3 regions of the Streptomyces sp. GSL17-111 genome follow, and region 2 is predicted to be linked to each of the others. Evidence: riboswitches for the same ligand, from Rfam matches in the RefSeq annotation. Region 2 holds a riboswitch; each other region holds the start of a gene.

What was found. Region 2 has a riboswitch for cyclic di-AMP ahead of V6D49_RS15385 (LysM peptidoglycan-binding domain-containing protein). Riboswitches for the same ligand answer to the same signal wherever they lie in the genome.
Region 1: linked by a shared signal. The riboswitch ahead of V6D49_RS19945 (transglycosylase family protein) and the one ahead of V6D49_RS15385 (LysM peptidoglycan-binding domain-containing protein) in region 2 are both predicted to bind cyclic di-AMP.
Region 3: linked by a shared signal. The riboswitch ahead of V6D49_RS04130 (M23 family metallopeptidase) and the one ahead of V6D49_RS15385 (LysM peptidoglycan-binding domain-containing protein) in region 2 are both predicted to bind cyclic di-AMP.

Annotation. Positions count from the first base shown of each region.
Region 1 is NZ_JBAJNS010000001.1:4,466,642-4,472,555, forward strand. Features, by position in the region: gene V6D49_RS19940 (alkaline phosphatase PhoX) at 1-745, opposite strand, end outside; gene V6D49_RS19945 (transglycosylase family protein) at 944-2,311, opposite strand; cyclic di-AMP (ydaO/yuaA leader) riboswitch at 2,315-2,492, opposite strand; gene V6D49_RS19950 (aldo/keto reductase) at 2,951-3,901, opposite strand; gene nirD (nitrite reductase small subunit NirD) at 4,015-4,440, opposite strand; gene nirB (nitrite reductase large subunit NirB) at 4,437-5,914, opposite strand, start outside.
Region 2 is NZ_JBAJNS010000001.1:3,435,979-3,441,892, reverse strand. Features, by position in the region: gene V6D49_RS15400 (S8 family peptidase) at 2-1,576, opposite strand; gene V6D49_RS15395 (Ppx/GppA phosphatase family protein) at 2,309-3,241, opposite strand; gene V6D49_RS15390 (hypothetical protein) at 3,356-4,156, shown strand; cyclic di-AMP (ydaO/yuaA leader) riboswitch at 4,500-4,719, shown strand; gene V6D49_RS15385 (LysM peptidoglycan-binding domain-containing protein) at 4,724-5,479, shown strand; gene V6D49_RS15380 (BACON domain-containing protein) at 5,573-5,914, opposite strand, start outside.
Region 3 is NZ_JBAJNS010000001.1:987,225-993,138, forward strand. Features, by position in the region: gene V6D49_RS04120 (HPr family phosphocarrier protein) at 151-432, shown strand; gene V6D49_RS04125 (GntR family transcriptional regulator) at 605-1,300, opposite strand; gene V6D49_RS04130 (M23 family metallopeptidase) at 1,459-2,235, opposite strand; cyclic di-AMP (ydaO/yuaA leader) riboswitch at 2,248-2,383, opposite strand; gene V6D49_RS04135 (M16 family metallopeptidase) at 2,617-3,987, opposite strand; gene V6D49_RS04140 (M16 family metallopeptidase) at 4,005-5,393, opposite strand; gene V6D49_RS04145 (DNA gyrase/topoisomerase IV subunit A) at 5,709-5,914, shown strand, end outside.

The sequences.
Region 1 (5,914 bases), 1.0 Mb from region 2:
GCTTGGCGGCCGAGACCTGGTGGCGCGTGGCGGTGGAGCCGCTCGGGTCGGGCACGTCCGCCCAGCCGAAGGACCCGGCGGTGCCGGAACCCGCCGTCAGCACCTGGAGCCGGCCGGAGGACAGGTCGCCCCACGTGTCGGGTACGAAACGGTAGAAGCAGCCGTTGCTGACGTCCTCGGTGAGGTAGACCACCTCGCGCTGCGGGTCGGCCGCCGCGGCCTCGTGCTTGAACCGTCCCATCGCGGCGCGCCGCACCGCGCCGTGCGTGCCGTAGGGGTCGGTCTCGTAGACGTACCCGCGGTCGACCTCCTCGCAGGACAGCCACGTGCCCCACGGCATGGCCCCGCCCGCGCAGTTCTGCCGGGTGCCGGAGAGGATGCGGTAGGCCCCCGTGATCGACCCGGAGGAGTTGAACCGGAGGGCGCTCGCTCCGCCGCCCGGGTTGATCTCCGAGTTGGAGACATAGATCCAGCCGCTGCCGGAGGGGAAGCACGCCCCGCCGTCGGGTGCCCTGTGCCAGACGTAGGAGGTGCCGCTCACGGTCTGGCCGGAGCGGGCGACGACGCGGCTGCCGAACCCGTCGGGAAGCCGGATGCCGTTCGCGTCGGGGGAGTTGAGCGGACCGTAGGGGCTCGGTCCCGGCTGGGCCGGGTCCGCGTAGGCGGCGCCGCGCATGAGGGTGAAACCGAAGGCGACGGCCGAACCGCTCACCACGGTGCCGCGCAGGAAGGAGCGACGTTCCACGGATACCTCACCGGAGTCGTCTCGGCCCCGTCGCCCAGGCGGCGCCGGGGTCCAGCCCGCAGGACCCTAGGAGCGCCGCATGGCGCCTTCGCGACGGTCGCCGCAACGGCTCGCCACCGCCGCGTGAACGACCCGAACCGGTCGCGCCGGTGATGGGCGCGACCGGTTCGGGTCAGGGGAGAACCGTGGGGCTGGGAATCAGATGCTGACGCCCTGAGCCCGCAGGTACGCCAGCGGGTCGATGTCCGACCCGTAGCCGGCCCCGGTGCGGATCTCGAAGTGCAGGTGCGGGCCGGTGCTGTTGCCGGTGGAACCGACCAGCCCGATCTGCTGCCCGCCGGTCACGCTCTGGCCCGTGGAGACGGAGAGCGAGGACAGGTGGGCGTACTGGCTGTAGCGGCCGTCCGCGTGCTTGATGACGACCTGGTTGCCGTACGAGCCGCCCCAGCCAGCGGAGACCACGGTGCCCGCGCCGACCGAGCGCACGGTGGAGCCGGACGGAGCGGAGAAGTCCACGCCGGTGTGGTAACCGCTGGACCAGGACGAGCCGGTGGCGCGGTACGGCGTGCTCGGCGAGGCGTCGACCGGGCGGACCCAGCCGCTCGCCGGAGCCGCCTGCTCGGCCGGCTTCTCGGCCTTCGGCTCGGGCTTGCTGGCCTCCTTGGCCGGCTCCGGAGCGGGCTTCTCCACCTTGGGCTCAGCCTTGGGCTCGGGCTTGGGCTCCGGCTTGGGCTCCGCCTTCTTCGCGGGCTTCTCGGGCTTCGGCTCCGGCTTGGGCTCGGCCTTGGCTCCCTCGTCCTGCTGCGGAGCCGCCGCCTCGGTCACGTCCAGGCTCAGGCGCTGTCCGGGGAAGATCAGGTCCGGGTCGGAGCCGACGACGCCCTGGTTGGTCTTGTAGACGGCCTTCCAGCCGCCGTCCACCGCGTGGACCGTCGCGATGCCGTAGAGGGTGTCACCGCTGACGACGGTGTAGTCCTCGGCGGTCGCGGCCTTCTTGTCGGCCTTGTCGGCCTTGTCGGCCTTGTCGGCCTTGTCGGCCTTCGTGGGCTCGGGGGCCTTCTCGGCCTTCGGGGCGGGCTTCTCGGCCTTGGGCTCGGGCTTGGGCTCCGCCTTCTTGTCGGCCTTCTCGGTCTTCTCGGCCTTCGGCTCGGCGGTGTCCCCGGCCGGGTCGATCTGCGGGGCGGGGCCGTTCTTGGCCAGACCGGCACGGGGGCCGCAGACGGGCCAGGCGCCCGGGCCCTGCATCTCCAGCAGGCGCTCGGCGGCGGCGATCTGCTGGTCCTTGGTGGCGAGGTCGGCGCGCGGGGCGTACTGCGTGCCGCCCGCAGCCTCCCAGGAGGACTGCTGGAACTGCAGGCCGCCGTAGAAGCCGTTACCGGTGTTGATCGACCAGTCGCCGGTGCTCTCGCACTGGGCGACCTTGTCCCACACGGAGACGTCGGCGGCGCTCGCGGAGCCCGCGGCGAGGGGCACGGCCACGCCACCGGCGGTGGCGATGAGGGAAGCACGGGCGACGTGACGGGTTATCAGGGCTTTGCGCGGACGGCGGTGACGACCACGGGACATAGGTGTGTTCCTCTCCTACGCCTACGAGGTGAGCTGTCGGATTCGGACCGGAGAAGCCCGGCCACTCCCCTCGCGCCGAAACGCGTCGGGTCGTGGCTTCACCCCTAGCCGTACCGGTACGGATACACGGCACGGCGCTTACCTGGTTCCCCCGCTCCTGCCGCCCTGGTCTTTCAGGAATTCCCCCGGCCGGGCGGCAGGATTCGGCGTCCCGGCGGTAGGGCACCGCATCCGATGCGGTGCGGAGGAACCGTAAACACAACGCTTTGCACCAGACAAGCGGCTGGGCCCGGTGACGAGACCACCGGGACGGGCCTTCGGCACGGTGCGCACCGGGGCTGATTCCGAGCGTAAGAGGGCGGATCTTTCCGTATGTCCGAAAATCCCTGGTCAGCAGGGAAATTGGCGAGGCGGTGACAACGGGGCCGGCGGTGCGATCGCACACGGTCCGGGGTGCTGTGAGTCCGGTCACCTGCCCGTCGGTCGCCTCTTTATATCGGTCCAATCCCGGCGCTCTTGTTCTGATGGTGCATCAGGCGAGCCTGGTCGTAATGTCCGTTTGTGTCTCTTGTGAGGCTTATTGGTGGTCCGGGGGGGAGTTCGCGCTGGCGGTGCTGGCGGGCTGTCGCGGTGGGGCCCTCACGGCAGGGGGACACCGCGGGCCGTCAACCAGAGCGCGTACCACTCCTCGTGGCTGAGGGCCGGATGCCGGAGCGCGGCGTCCGCGCAGGCACGGATGCGCTCCGGCCGTACGCTGCCGACGATCGGTGCCACGCCCGCCGGGTGGCGCTGGAGCCACCACAGCACCACGGTCTCGGGCGTCGTGCCCTTCACCTCGGCCAGCTCCGCCACCAGCTCCGCCGTCGCCCGCTCGGCGTCCGTCCCCTGACGTCCGGTGTAGCGGCCCTGGGCGAGCGCCCCCCACGCCTGGAGCCGTATTCCGGCGGCCTGGCAGTGCTCCACCGTGCCGTGGGGGAAGCCGTTCCCGGTGGCCTCGGGCGTGTTGACGAGGACGCCCGCCTCCAGCCAGTCGCGCCGGTGGAGGCTCATCTCCAGCTGGTTCACCTCCAGCGGTACGTCCGTCCGCGACTGGAGGAGGGCGATCTGTGCCGCGCTCATGTTGGAGACGCCGAAGCGGCGGACGAGGCCCTGCCGGTGCAGGGACGTCAGGGCCTCGGCGATCCCGTCCGGATCGGCGAGGGGGTCGGGCCGGTGCAGGAGCAGCACGTCGAGCGCGTCCGTCCGGAGCCGGGTGAGGCTCTCCTCCACCCGCCGCGTGATGCTGCCGCCGCGCAGGTCGTAGACGCCGGGGCGCTCGCCGTCGGCGAGCCGGATGCCGCACTTGGTCTGGAGGGTGATCCGCTCGCGCAGCCCCGGCGTGCGGGAGAGGACCTCGCCGAAGACGGCCTCGGCCTTCCCCCGCCCGTAGATGTCGGCGTGGTCGAACGTCGTGATCCCGCTGTCGAGGGCGGCCTCCACGGCCGCCTCGGCCTCGGCGACGTCCGCCGCCTCGTACCCGGCCGCGTCCCAGGCGCCGCCCAGACCCATGCAGCCGTACAGGAGGGGGGCGGTGTTCGTTGTCGTCGTCACCCCGCCAGCCTTCCATGCGGCCGGGCCCGGCGCGGCACGCGCGAGGCGGCCGGGCCGGGCCCGGAAGGTGGGGCGCCGCCCGACGGACAGGGCGGGGCGGCGCCGGTCGGGGGTCACCGCACGCGCGTCGCGTACGCGGGCACCGTGACGGTCTCGTCGTCCAGGCAGCGTCCGCTGGCCAGGTCGAAGCGCTGCTTCAGCAGCGGCGAGGCGACGAAGGGTGCTCCGTCAACCGAGCCGAGCAGGCCCCGGGAGAGCACGTAGGCGCCGGTGAACGGGTCACGGTTGCCGATGGCGTGGACGGTGCCGGTGCGGTCGAGGAACAGCGCGATCTGGCCGCCGTCGGGCAGCAGGGCCGCGACGCCACGTCCGGGGACGAGGTGCTCGACGGCGCACACGGCCGCCCACGCGCCGCCGGTCCGCACCTCGACGCGCGCCGTGCCCGTGGCGGCGTTGGCGGCGGTGTCCCCGGTGGCTGCGGCGTCCCCGGTGACGGTCGGTGTCGCGGCGGGGGCGTCAGGGGTCAGCACGTCGGTCATGGCAGGGGTGCTCCTTCGAGGGTGCGGACGGGGAGGTCCGGGCCGGCCAGGATGTCGAGGTCGGGTTTGTTCTGGTCGCGCTCCGGCACGAACCGCACCGAGGGGTCGGGGGCGTCCGGGGCGTTGACGAAGGAGACGAAGCGCCGCAGCCGCTCCGGGTCGGCCAGGGTCTCGGCCCACTCGTCCCGGTAGCCCGCGACGTGCTCGGCCATCATGGCCTCCAGCTCCGCGCAGATGCCCAGGGAGTCGTGGACGACGACGTCGCGGACGTGGTCCAGGCCGCCCTCGATGCGCTCCAGCCACACCGAGGTGCGCTCCAGCCGGTCGGCGGTACGGATGTAGAACATCAGGAAACGGTCGATGAGCCGGACGAGTTCGGCGTCGGAGAGGTCCTGCGCCAGGAGGTCGCCGTGCCGGGGTGTGGCGCCGCCGTTGCCGCCCACGTACAGGTTCCAGCCGCCCGCGGTCGCGATGACGCCGAAGTCCTTGCTCTGCGCCTCGGCGCACTCCCGCTGGCAGCCGGAGACGGCCGACTTGAGCTTGTGCGGGGCGCGCAGGCCCCGGTAGCGCAGCTCCAGGTCGATGGCCATCTTCACCGAGTCCTGCACGCCGTAGCGGCACCAGGTTTGCCCCACGCAGGACTTCACCGTCCGCAGTGCCTTGCCGTAGGCGTGTCCCGACTCGAACCCGGCGTCCACCAGCCGCGCCCAGATCTGTGGGAGCTGGTCCACCCGGGCGCCGAACAGGTCGATGCGCTGGCCGCCGGTGATCTTCGTGTACAGGCCGAAGTCCTGCGCGACCTGGCCGATGACGATGAGCTTCTCCGGCGAGATCTCGCCCCCGGGGACGCGGGGGACGATCGAGTAGGAGCCGTTGCGCTGGAGGTTGGCGAGGTGGTGGTCGTTGGTGTCCTGGAGGGCGGCCTGCTCACCGTCGAGGACGTAGCCCCCGGCGCCGATGGTCGGCGCGAGCGAGGCGATGATCGAGGCGACGGCGGGCTTGCAGACCTCGCAGCCCTCGCCGCCGCGCGCCTCGGGGCGGCCGTGGCCGTCCAGGAGCTGCCGGAAGGACGTCAGCCGCAGCGCGAGCACGATCTCGTACAGCTCCTGCCGTGTCTGGCCGAAGCAGGCGCACAGCCCCGGGTCCACCTCGATGCCCTGGGCGGTCAGCTCGGCGTCCACGAGCTGGCCGAGCACCTTCACGCAACTGCCGCAACCCGTCCCCGCCTTCGTGCACTTCTTCACCTCCGGCACCGTGCCGCACCGGTGCTCGGTGACGGCGGCGCGGATCGTCCCCTTGGTGACGTTGTGGCAGCTGCACACGACGGCCTCGTCCGGCAGCGCGGACGGGCCGAGCTGCGCGGGCGCGCCGGCGCCGGCCGGCAGCACCAGCGACTCGGGGGCGACCGGCGGGACGGAGCCGGTCAGCGGCCGCAGCAGCCCGTAGGCGTCGGCGTCGCCCACGAGGACGCCGC
Region 2 (5,914 bases):
ATCAGAACTGCATGCCCCAGGAGTCGATCTTGCCCGTGTCGTTGGACCAGTTGTCCGTGACGCGGAGCTTCCAGGTGCCGTTGGCGGCCACCGAGGAGGCGTTGACCGTGTAGGTCTGGAGGAGGTCGTCGGCGCTGCCACCGGTGCCGAAGTCCTTCAGCACGGCCGAGGCACCGTTCGGGGCCACGATCTCGACCTTCAGGTCACCGATGTAGGTGTGCTTGATGTTGACGTCGATCTTGAGGTCGGCGGGCGCGTTGCCCGACTGACCGGTCACGTTGATGGAGGACGTCACCGTGGCGTGGTCGCGGATGGCCACGTCGGTGGTGTTCTCGAAGCGGCCGTCGCCCGGGTCACCGGGGTCGCCGGGGTCGCCCTCGCCGACCTGGAGCAGCAGGTTCGGGGAGCCCGAGCCCGGGTTGCTGACCTTGCCGCTGACGGCGGCGGACTCCAGCGAGGAGTCGACCTGCGACGGGCTGGCGCCCGGGTTCTCGCCCAGGACCAGTGCGGCGGCGCCGGCCACGTGCGGCGAGGCCATCGAGGTGCCGGAGATGGTGCGGGTCGCGCTGTTGCTGCCGATCCACGCCGAGGTGATGTCCGAACCGGGCGCGAAGATGTCCAGCGCCGGGCCCCAGTTGGAGAACGAGGAACGGGCGTCGGTGCGCGTGGTGGAGCCGACGGTGATCGCCTCGGTGGTGCGCGCCGGGGAGACGTTCCGGGCGTCCTGGTTCTCGTTGCCCGCGGCCACGGCGTAGGTGACGCCGGAGGCGATCGAGTTGCGGACGGCCTGGTCCAGGCTGGAGTTGGCGCCGCCGCCCAGGCTCATGTTCGCCACGGCCGGCTTCTGCGCGTTCTGCGTCACCCAGTCGACACCGGCGATGACGCCGGAGTTGCTGCCCGAGCCCGAGTCGTTGAGGACACGGACCGAGACGAGGTCGACCTTCTTGGCCACACCGTAGGTGTTGCCGCCGACGGTGCCGGCGACGTGCGTGCCGTGGCCGTTGCCGTCGTTGCCGTTGCCACCGAAGGCGTCGAAGCCGAAGGAGGCCCGGCCGCCGAAGTCGTTGTGGGTGTGGTTGATACCCGTGTCGATGATGTAGGCGGTGACGCCCTCACCGGCGGAGTCCGGGTAGGTGTAGCTGTTGCTCAGCGGCAGGTCGACCTGGTCGATGCGGTCCAGACCCCACGTCGGGTTCGGCTGGGTCGCGGCCAGCTCCACCTTGGCGTCCTGCTCGACCGACTTCACGTGCGGGTCGGCGGCGAGCCTCTTCGCCTCCGACTCGGTCATGTCGAGGACGAAGCCGTTGAGGGCCTCCTCGTAGACGAGTTCGATGTCGGCACCGTACTTCTTGGCGATGCCCTTGCCCGCCTTGGTCTCGGCGTCCGGCGCACCGTCCTCGAGCGTGACGATGTACTGGTCCTTGATCGCGCCCGGGGCACCGGCGCCCAGGATGGTGCCGGTGGGCTCGTCAGCGGCGACCGCGGGGTACGCGGCGCCCACGCTGAGGGCGACGGCCGTCGCGGAGGTCACCGCGACCACCGACCATCTGCGCTTGGGGGAACGCATCACTGCCATTGAGAGGTCCTGTCTCGTTGGTGGTGAATCACATGGGGGGTTGTTCAGCGGGGACATGACATTCCCTGCTGACGACGAACCCTGTACCGCCGTACGGGAATTGCGCAAGGGGGCTGCGTGGGATTTCTGGATTGCGCCACGGCGCGCACCGAATCGGACAGCGGATACGGAAGCAGGCGGAGCTGAATGGGCGGAACACGCGCCGTGGAAGCCCCGCGCGCGAATGGGGCGACCGAGCCCCGTGGGGGGTTGAACGGACGCATACGCAGGCGTCCGAACCGGGGCTCGGCCGAGGCACCGACACGCCGCGGCGCCGGGCAAACAGCCGACGGCTACGGGGACAATCCCGAGCGGCCGGCCGGCGTCGGAAACGTATCGCGGGATTCCGCGGAATCCCATCCGGGCGCCCGTACTACGGATACCTAGAAAACCGTGCGAAATGTCCGTGGCCCGCACACGGGGGCGGCGCGGGGACCCGGACGAAACCCGCCTCACGTGCGACGGTGGCAACACCCGTGCCGGAGACGGGAGACGGCGCGACAGGCCGAGCCGTCGCGTCGACGCCCAGCGCGTCGGACGTGCCGGTGGCGCAGGCGTCGTCTCCACGCGCCGCTCCGCCTGCCGCACGCGCTCCCCCGGCGGCGCAAAGCGTTCCCCACGCCCGGGCGCGTGGTGTCCGTAGGTCGCAACACCCGTACGTGCGGCGGGGGTTGGGACCGTCCGCCGCCGGGATCAGGCCGAGCGGAGGAGGTCCAGGCGGCGCAGGATGACGCCCTCGCGCAGCGCCCAGGGGCAGATCTCCACCCGCTCGGTGCCGAAGAGGTCCATGGCGGCCTCCGCGACGAGCGCCCCGGCGAGGAGCTGGCGCGCCCGGCCCTCCGAGACGCCGGGCAGCTCGGCCCGCCGGGCCGCCGTCATCGTCGCCAGCCGGGGCACCCACTCCTCCAGGGACGTGCGGCTCAGCTCGCGCTGCACGTACAGCCCCTCCGCCGAGCGGGCCGCGCCGCCGAGCCGGGCGAGCTGCTTGAACGTCTTCGACGTCGCGACGACGTGGTCGGGCGCGCCCAGCCGACTGAACGTGCCGACGACGCGGGCGATCTCCGCACGGACGTGCCGGCGCAGGGCCCGGACGTCGTCCGGGTCCGGCGGGTCGCCCGGCAGCCAGGCGGCGGTGAGCCGCCCGGCACCCAGCGGCAGGGAGACGGCGGCGTCGGCCTCCTCGTCGTGACCGCAGGCGATCTCCAGGGAACCGCCGCCGATGTCGAGGACCAGCAGCCGTCCCGAGGACCAGCCGAACCAGCGGCGCGCGGCAAGGAACGTCAGCCGGGCCTCGTCGGGGCCGGACAGGACGCGCAGGTGGACACCGGTCTCGTCGGCGACGCGGGCCAGCACCTCGCCGTCGTTCGACGCCTCGCGGACGGCGGAGGTGGCGAAGGGCAGCAGGTCCTCCACTCCCATGTCCTCGGCGACCTGGAGCGCCTCGCGGACGGTCGCGACCAGCCGGTCCACGCCCGCGCGGGTGATCGCGCCCTCCGCGTCGAGCAGCTCCGCCAGCTTCAGTTCCGCCTTGTGGGAGTACGCCGGCAGCGGTCGGGCACCCCCGTGCGCGTCCACCACCAGGAGGTGAACGGTATTCGAACCCACATCGAGGACACCGAGTCTCATGGGGGAGAACGCTAACGCGCCGCACGCGTCGTCGTGGCGGGTGGCCCGTACGCTGGGGGCGTGGGCAAGACGAACGCGAAGAAGTCGGGCAAAAGCCGGAGCGCCGACCGGAACATCGGCGGGGAGCGGCGGCGGGCCGCGGGCGAGGAGGTCGACCTCGACCACGCACGGGCCTGGGTGGAGTTCCCCGACCCGGCCGACGAGGAGCAGGTCTTCCGCTGCGACCTGACGTGGCTCACCTCACGCTGGTCGTGCGTCTTCGGCGCGGGCTGCCAGGGCATCCGGGCGGGCCGGGCCGCCGACGGCTGCTGCACGCTGGGGGCGCACTTCTCCGACGAGGACGACGAGCGCCGCGTCGCCGAGCACGTCGCGCGGCTGACACCGCAGACGTGGCAGTTCCACGACGAGGGAGCCCGCGCCGGCTGGACGGAGACCGACGAGGACGGCGAGCGCAAGACGCGACGCCACGGCGGCGCGTGCATCTTCAACAACCGGCCGGACTTCGCGGGCGGCGCCGGATGCGCCCTGCACCTGCTGGCGCTGCGCGAGGACCGCGAGCCGCTGGAGACCAAGCCGGACGTGTGCTGGCAGCTGCCGATCCGGCGGACGTACGCGTGGATCGAGCTGCCCGACGGCGAGCAGCGGCTCCAGGTCTCCATCGGGGAGTACGACCGGCGGGGCTGGGGCTCGGGCGGCCACGACCTGCACTGGTGGTGCACCGGCGCTCCGGCGGCGCACGGCGGCTCGGACCCGGTGTACGTCTCCTACCGCGCCGAGCTGACGGAGCTGATGGGGAAGGCCGGGTACGACCGTCTCGTGGAGCTGTGCGAGGCGCGGCTGGCGGCGTCCCTGCCCCTGGCACCCCACCCGGCCGACCCGGCACGGGCCACCGAAAAGCCCCATATGTCCGAATAGCTCGGTTCGCTGGGAATTCCGCGCCTTTAGGAATGGCCGTGGCGAGGGTCACACAAAAAGTGGCATTGACCGTGCAACCGCGTGGCCGACGTCATGCACCGCCGAACAAGTCCCCCAGCAAAGCGGGTATTTGCCCGGCGCCCGGCGTCGAGGAATTCACGCTCGGAGAATAGCCAAACGCGTTCCGTGGCGGAATTCCCCATGATCGTCACTTGGGCGCTAAATGTCGGTATCCCCGCGCCTTGTCCGCGGTCGGCGGCCCGTGTTTATGTGTCTCCGCTCCCGACCACCTGGCGGGGGCCCCACCCGCGGCACGCCGAATCCCGCTGCCCGTGGAGGGGAAAATGACTGCACGTCACCGCAGCGGGAGCGGGGGAACCAGGTAAGTGCCGTGCCGCGGATTTCCGTGGCCGGCTTGGGGTGAAGCCATGTCCGCAGCGCGGTTCCTCGCGGTTCAGCGCGAACGGAACCGCGACGGAACCGCAAGGAACCGCCGCGAACATGGCCGGGCAGCTCTCGTCCGAATCCGACAGCTCACCTCGCAGGCGTAGGAGAGGACGCATACCTATGTCTCGTGGCCGTCACCGCCGCTCCCGCACCCCGCTCAACTCCCGCAGCCTGTCCCGGCTGTCCCTCGCGCTGACCGTCGGCACCGCCGGCGTCGCCGTGCCGCTCGTCGCGGCCGGCAGCGCGCAGGCCGCCCCCACCCCCGCCGCCGCCCCGGCCGTCGTGGAGCAGGCCGCCCCCGCCGCCGCCCCGCAGACGAAGGCCGGGACCTACACCGTCACCGCAGGCGACACCCTGCACGGCATCGCCACCGCCGAGGACGTCGAGGGCGGCTGGGAAGCCCTCTACGAGACCAACGAGGAGACCATCGGCGACGACCCGGACCTGATCGTCCCGGGCCAGGAGCTGTCCCTCGCCGCGCAGGCCGACGAGCGCGGCTCCGCCGACCGGGCCGACCGCACCGCCGAGCGGGCCGCCGTCACCACGCAGGCCTACCCGGACAACCTGGACGGCTGGATCCGCGAGGCCATGTCCATCATGAAGGCCCACGGCATCCCGGGCAGCTACGACAGCATCCACCGCAACATCCTGCGGGAGTCGAGCGGCAACCCGAACGCCATCAACAACTGGGACATCAACGCCCAGAACGGCACGCCGTCCATCGGGCTGCTCCAGGTCATCAAGCCGACCTTCGACGCCTACCACGTCGCGGGCACCCCGCACGACCAGTACGACCCCGTCGCGAACATCGTGGCCGCCTGCAACTACGCGGCCGACCGCTACGGCTCGATCGACAACGTCTTCGGCCCGTACTGAGCCGACGGCGCACCCGCCACACGCGAACGGCCGCCGGTCACCGCACAGCGGTGGTCGGCGGCCGTCGTGCGTGGCGGTGAGGCGTCCCGGGCGTCACGGAGGCGGCTCCGACGGGCCCGGCTCGGTGGACGGGTCCCCGGAGGGCGGCGGGTCCGACGGCTCCGGGTCCTCGGGCGGCTCCGACGGGCCCGGGTCGGGCGACGCGCCCTGCCCCTCGACGGTCACCACGGCCCCCGCCGGGGCGAGGTGGATCTGCGCCGACCACGCGCCGACGGGCTCGGCGTCCCGGTCCACGGTCACCCGGACGGTCACCGACTCGCCGGGCGCCAGCGTGCCGGAGGTCCGGCTCAGCCGCAGCCACGCGGCGTCCGTCGAGGCGGACCACGTCACCGCCGAACCGCCCGAGGCCGTCAGGGTGATGAGGGTGGCCCCGCC
Region 3 (5,914 bases), 2.4 Mb from region 2:
AGCGTACGGCGCGGCCGTGCCGCCGCGCTCGCCCCGTGCCTCCCCGTGGAACGCTCCGCACGACCGGGGGCGGGGCCGGGACGGTGGACCGGCCGTCCGCGCGCCCGCGTGCGAAGCTGATCCGGCAGGCTACGACCGAAGGGCATCACCATGGCTGAGCGTCGCGTCACCGTCGGCTGGGCTGAGGGGCTGCACGCCCGCCCCGCCGCGATCTTCGTCCGGGCCGCGACGGCCACGGGCGTCCCGGTCACCATCGCCAAGGGTGACGGGCCGCCGGTGAACGCCGCCTCCATGCTCGGCGTGCTGGGCCTCGGGGCGGAGAAGGGCGATGAGGTCCTGCTGGCCTCCGACGCGGAGGACGCCGACGCGGCACTGGACCGGCTGGCGAAACTGGTCGGTGAAGGGCTGGAGGAGATGCCGGAGACGGTGTGAACCGGGCAGGACCGAAAAGCCGCACCGGGTGCACGGGAAAAGCGCGGCGCGTAATACACCTTCCGGATTCTCAACCACGCACGGAAAGCCACGCACGAGAAATGGCGCGCCAGGCGAAACGCGTCAAAGAAGTGGGGCGCGCATTCCCGAGTGCTTTTGTATACGTCCCGTGTTAAACGGGGCCACGCGCCGTGTTGACGGCAGGTTTCGATGTTCTCACCGTCACCGGCCGCTGGGCACGGCGTATCGCGCCCGCCCGCTCGACATGTGCGGCCGCGAGGCTCCTGGCCCGCTCCGCGTCCCGCCGGGCGACGGCGTCGACGATGGCACCGTGCTCGTGCCACACGGCGGCGGCGCGGTCCGTCGCCGAGGGGTCGTCCTGCCGGTCGGCCGCGTAGAGCCAGGCGATCTTGCGGCGCAGTTGCACCAGCACCGTGGCCAGCGTGGGGGTACCGGACGCCTGGGCGAGGGTCTCGTGGAACCAGTCCCCCAGGGGCCGCAGGTCGGAGAGGTGCCCGTGCTCGGCCCGCTCCCGGCCCAGCCGCACCAGGCCGCGCAGCACCTTCAGGTGCGCCTCCGTCCGGCGGTGCGCCGCACGGGCCGCGCCGAGGGGCTCCAGCAGCGCACGCATGTCCAGCAGGTCGGCCGCCTCCTGCTCGGTCGGCCGGGCCACGCAGGCCCCCACGTGGCGCCTGCTGGTGACGAACCCCTCGGACTCCAGGGCCCGCAGAGCCTCCCGCACCGGCACCCGGGAAACGCCGTAGCGGCGTGCGAGCAGTTCCTCGGTCAGCCGGAAACCCGGCGGGAAGGCACCGCTCACGATGTCGTCCCGAACCGCCGTGCACACCGTGTGCGCGGAAATGCGCATACCCCGACCTCCGCCGTTATCCCCACGTTTTCCAGGTACCGCTTCCCCGCACTGTATTCCACTCCTCGCATTCTGCCGACGGCCCCCGGTGAGGAGGCGGAAAAACGACGGACCCCCGGCCGGGTGGCCGGGGGTCCGTCCTGAGCGGGGGCGCCGCGTCAGGAGAGGGGCACGCCCTTGCCCCGGAGGTAGTTCACCGGGTCCATGTCCGAGCCGTAGGCGGCGGTCGAGCGGGCCTCGAAGTGCAGGTGCGGGCCGGTGGAGTTACCGGTCGAGCCGACCTTGCCTATCTCGGCACCGGCGGAGACGCTCTGGCCCACGCTGACACCGATGGCGGAGAGGTGACCGTACTGGGTGAACGTCCCGTCGTTGTGCTTGACGACGATGTTGTTGCCGTAGGCGCCACCCCAACCGGCGGTGACGACGGTGCCGGCGGCGACGGAGTTCACCGGGGTGCCGGTGGCGGCGGCGAAGTCGATGCCGCTGTGCTTGCCGGACGACCACATCTGACCACCGCTCTTGTAGGGCGTGGTCACGTCGCCGCCCTTGACGGGCGCCACGTAGGCGGGACGGGCCGCGGACCGGTCGGCGCGCTTGGCGTCGTCGCGCTCGGCGGCGGCCTTCTTCTCCGCCGCCTTCTTCTCAGCGGCCTTCTTCTCAGCGGCCTTCTTCTCGGCCGCCTTCTTCGCCTCGGCCTTCTTCGCCTCGGCCTGCTCGGCCGCGGCGCTCTTCTGCGCGGCGGCCTGGTCGGCCACGTGACCCGCGATGGACGGGCTCAGCGCGAGGGCCTCACTGAAGGTGTTCTGGTGCTCGGCCGCCGCGGCGGGCGCGGCGAGGGTTCCGGCGACGCCTACGGCGACGGCGGCGACCGCGGTGCCCAGACGGACGGCGCGGGCAGGACGGTTCAGCTTGCCGGTGGCACGGTTGAACGCCATGAAGGTAGTGATCCTTTCCTTCCTTCTCGCCTACCGGGTTAGCTGACGGGTTCGGAGCAGGAAGGTCTCCTACGGGCGCAGGCCCGATTCACCCCAGAGGACATGTGGGTCCCCGGCTCCCCTCGCGGGGACTCGGCGATCGCTGCACGTCGGCCACAGGGCGTGGTCGCTTCAGACGGGCAACGCGAACGACGCTAAACCGGACATCCCGCCCGGGCCAAGAAAATCGGCCACTTTGTCGCACATGCCACATTCGCAGGTCAGAAGGGTGACGCGGGCCACTGGGAGCCCGGGAACACGCTGCGGCCCCCGTCCGCCTGGAGCGTCCGGGGGCCGCACAGTGGGTGCACGGAGAGTGACCGAAAAATGCCGTGCGACCGCTCAGTCGCCGCGCACGACGGTGACCTCCCCGATGTTCAGCTCGCGCACGGGGGCCTCGATCTGCTCGGCGTCCCCGACGAGAACGGTCACCAGACGGTCGACGGGGAAGGCCGCCACCGCCGCCGCCGTGGCCTCGACGGTGCCCGTCTCGGCCAGCCGCTCGTAGAGCCGCGCCTGGAAGTCGTCGGGGAGGAACTGCTCCACCTGGTCGGCAAGGGTTCCCGCGACCGCCGCCGCCGTCTCGTAGCGCAGCGGGGCGACACCCACCAGGTTCTGCACGGCGGTGTCCCGCTCGTCGTCGGTCAGCCCCTCGGCCGCCAGCGTCCGCAGGACGTGCCACAGGTCCGCGAGGGCGGGGCCGGTGACGTCGGTGGCCACCGAACCGCTGATCGCGAGCATGGCCGTTCCGTTGCCGTCGGGCGTCGACCGCAGCACCTGGCTGTAGGCCCGGACGCCGTAGGTGTAGCCCTTCTCCTCGCGCAGGACCCGGTCGAGGCGGGAGGTGAGCGTGCCGCCGAGGCAGTAGACGCCGAGGACCTGGGCGGGCCACACGGCGTCGTGCCGGTCGGCGCCGGTACGGCCGATGAGCAGCTGCGTCTGGACCGCCCCGGGGCGGTCCACGATGACCACGCGGCCGGTGTCGTCCGCGGTGACCGGCGGCACGGGCCGCGGCTGCGCGGACGCGCCCGTCCACGCGCCGAGTGTCTCGGTCAGCGCCCCGGCGAGGTCGACCCCGGTGAGATCGCCGACCACGACGACCGTGGCCGCGGCAGGACGCACGTGCGCCTCGTAGAACGCCCGCACGGCCGCCGCGTCGATACGCCGGACGGACTCCTCGGTGCCCTGGCGCGGCCGGGACATCCGCGAGGTGTCCGGGAACAGCTCCCCGGACATGGCGATCGCGGCGCGACGGGCCGGGTTCGCCAGCTCGTGCGGGATCTCGTCGAGCCGGTTGGCCACCAGCCGCGACACCTCGCCGTCGGGGAACGCCGGAGCGCGCAGGGCGTCCGCCAGCAGGCCGAGCCCCTTGGCCAGCCGGGAGACGGGCACCTCCAGGGAGACGCGCACACCCGGGTGGTCGGCGAACGCGTCGAGCGTGGCACCGCAGCGCTCCAGCTCGGCCGCGAACTCCTCGGCCGAGTGCTTGTCCGTGCCCTCGCTCAGGGCGCGGGCCATGATCGTCGAGACGCCCTCCAGGCCCTGCGGCTCGGCGTCCAGGGGGGCGACGAGGTTCACCTCGACGGCCACGACCTGCTGGCCGGGACGGTGGCAGTGCAGCACCGTCAGCCCGTTGGGCAGGGTGGCGCGCTCGGGGGCCGGGAAGGCCCACGGCTTCGCGCTGCCGCCGGCCGGCTGCGGGTGGAACTCCATGGTGGGGGTGGCGTCGCTCACTGCTCGGCCCCTTCCTGCGCGGTGTGGTGCACGTCGGCTGCGTCGTCGGAGATGACCTCGGTGGCGTCCTCTTCGCCCCGCTCCGCCCCGGACGTCGGCTCGTAGACGAGGACGGCCCGGTTGTCGCGCCCCAGACGCGCGGCGGCGACCGCCCGCACCTCCTCCGGCGTGACCTCCAGCACCCGCTGGACGGCCGTGAGGGCGAGCTGCGGGTCACCGAAGAGGACGGCGTACCGGCACAGCTCGTCCGCGCGCCCGCTGACGGTGGCCAGCCGGTCCAGCCACTCCCGCTCCAGCTGGGCCTGCGCGCGCTCCAGCTCCTCCGGGCTCGGCCCCTCGGCGGCGAAGCGTGCCAGCTCCTCGTCGACGGCCGCCTCGATCTCGGCGACCGTCGCCTCCCCCGACGCCTTGATGTCGAGCCAGCCGAGCGAGGGCGCCCCGGCGAGCCGCAGCATGCCGAAGCCCGCCGTGACCGCCGAGCGGTCCCTGCGCACCAGCCGGTTGTACAGCCGGGAGGACTCACCGCCGCCGAGCGCCGTCAAGGCCAGGTCGGCGGCGTCCGCCTCACGGGTGCCGTCGTGCGGCAGCCGGTAGGCGTGGAGCAGGGCGCGGGAGGGCACGTCCTCGTGCATCGTGCGCCGCGGCTCCTCCCCCATGACGTCGGGCAACGTGCCGTCGCGCGGCGGCTGTTTGCCGTCGTGCCCGGGGATCGAGCCGAAGTACTTCTCGATCCAGGCGAGCGTCTGCTCGGGATCGATGTCGCCGACGACGGACAGCACGGCGTTGTTGGGCGCGTAGTACGTGCGGAAGAACTGCCGGGCGTCCTCCAGCGAGGCGGCGTCGAGGTCGGCCATGGAGCCGATCGGCGTGTGGTGGTACGGGTGGCCCTCGGGGTAGGCCATGGCGACCAGCGTCTCGAAGGCCGTGCCGTAGGGGACGTTGTCGTAGCGCTGGCGCCGTTCGTTCTTGACGACGTCACGCTGGTTCTCCATGGACTCCTCGTCCAGGGCGGCGAGCAGCGAACCCATGCGGTCCGCCTCCAGCCACAGCGCCAGCTCCAGCTGGTGGGCGGGCATGGTCTCGAAGTAGTTGGTGCGCTCGAAGCTGGTCGTGCCGTTCAGCGAACCGCCGACGCCCTGGACGAGTTCGAAGTGCCCGTTGCCCGGAACCTGCGCCGACCCCTGGAACATCAGGTGCTCGAAGAGGTGGGCGAGACCGGTGCGGCCCTTCACCTCGTGCCGGGAACCGACGTCGTACCAGAGGCAGACGGCGGCGACGGGGGTCAGGTGGTCCTCGGAGAGCACCACCCGCAGGCCGTTCGCAAGCCGGTGTTCGGTTGCTGTGAGCACTCCCTGGGGGGGAGGGGGCGTGGCCGTGTGACCCATGCGCGAAGTGTCCCTTCGATACGGCGGCTGGTGGACGTCTGCGGGCCGGCGGACGGTCGTCGGGTGCCGCCGGTCGGTCCTCGCCCGGCGGAGCGGCCGGGCTGGCCGGGGTGGTCGGCCCGCTCAGTCCTGTCACTCTATGCAAGCGTGGCGGGCCCATGTGAAGTTCCCTGCCGGGCGGGGTGGACGGCGCCCTGTCGGCGCCGGGGTCCACAATGGTCCGCGTCAGTGCCAGCACATCCGCTTCAGCGCCCGGCCGTACCAGCCCGTACGCGGCGGCGCGACCGTACGTTTTGCGAAGGAGCAGCAGCCGCGATGGCCCGCCGCAGCACGAAGACCCCGCCGCCGGAGGATTTCGAGGAGCGCATCCTCGACATCGACGTCGTCGACGAGATGCAGGGCTCCTTCCTGGAGTACGCCTACTCGGTGATCTACTCGCGCGCCCTTCCCGACGCGCGGGACGGGCTGAAGCCGGTTCACCGGCGCATCCTCTACCAGATGCACGAGATGGGGCTCCGCCC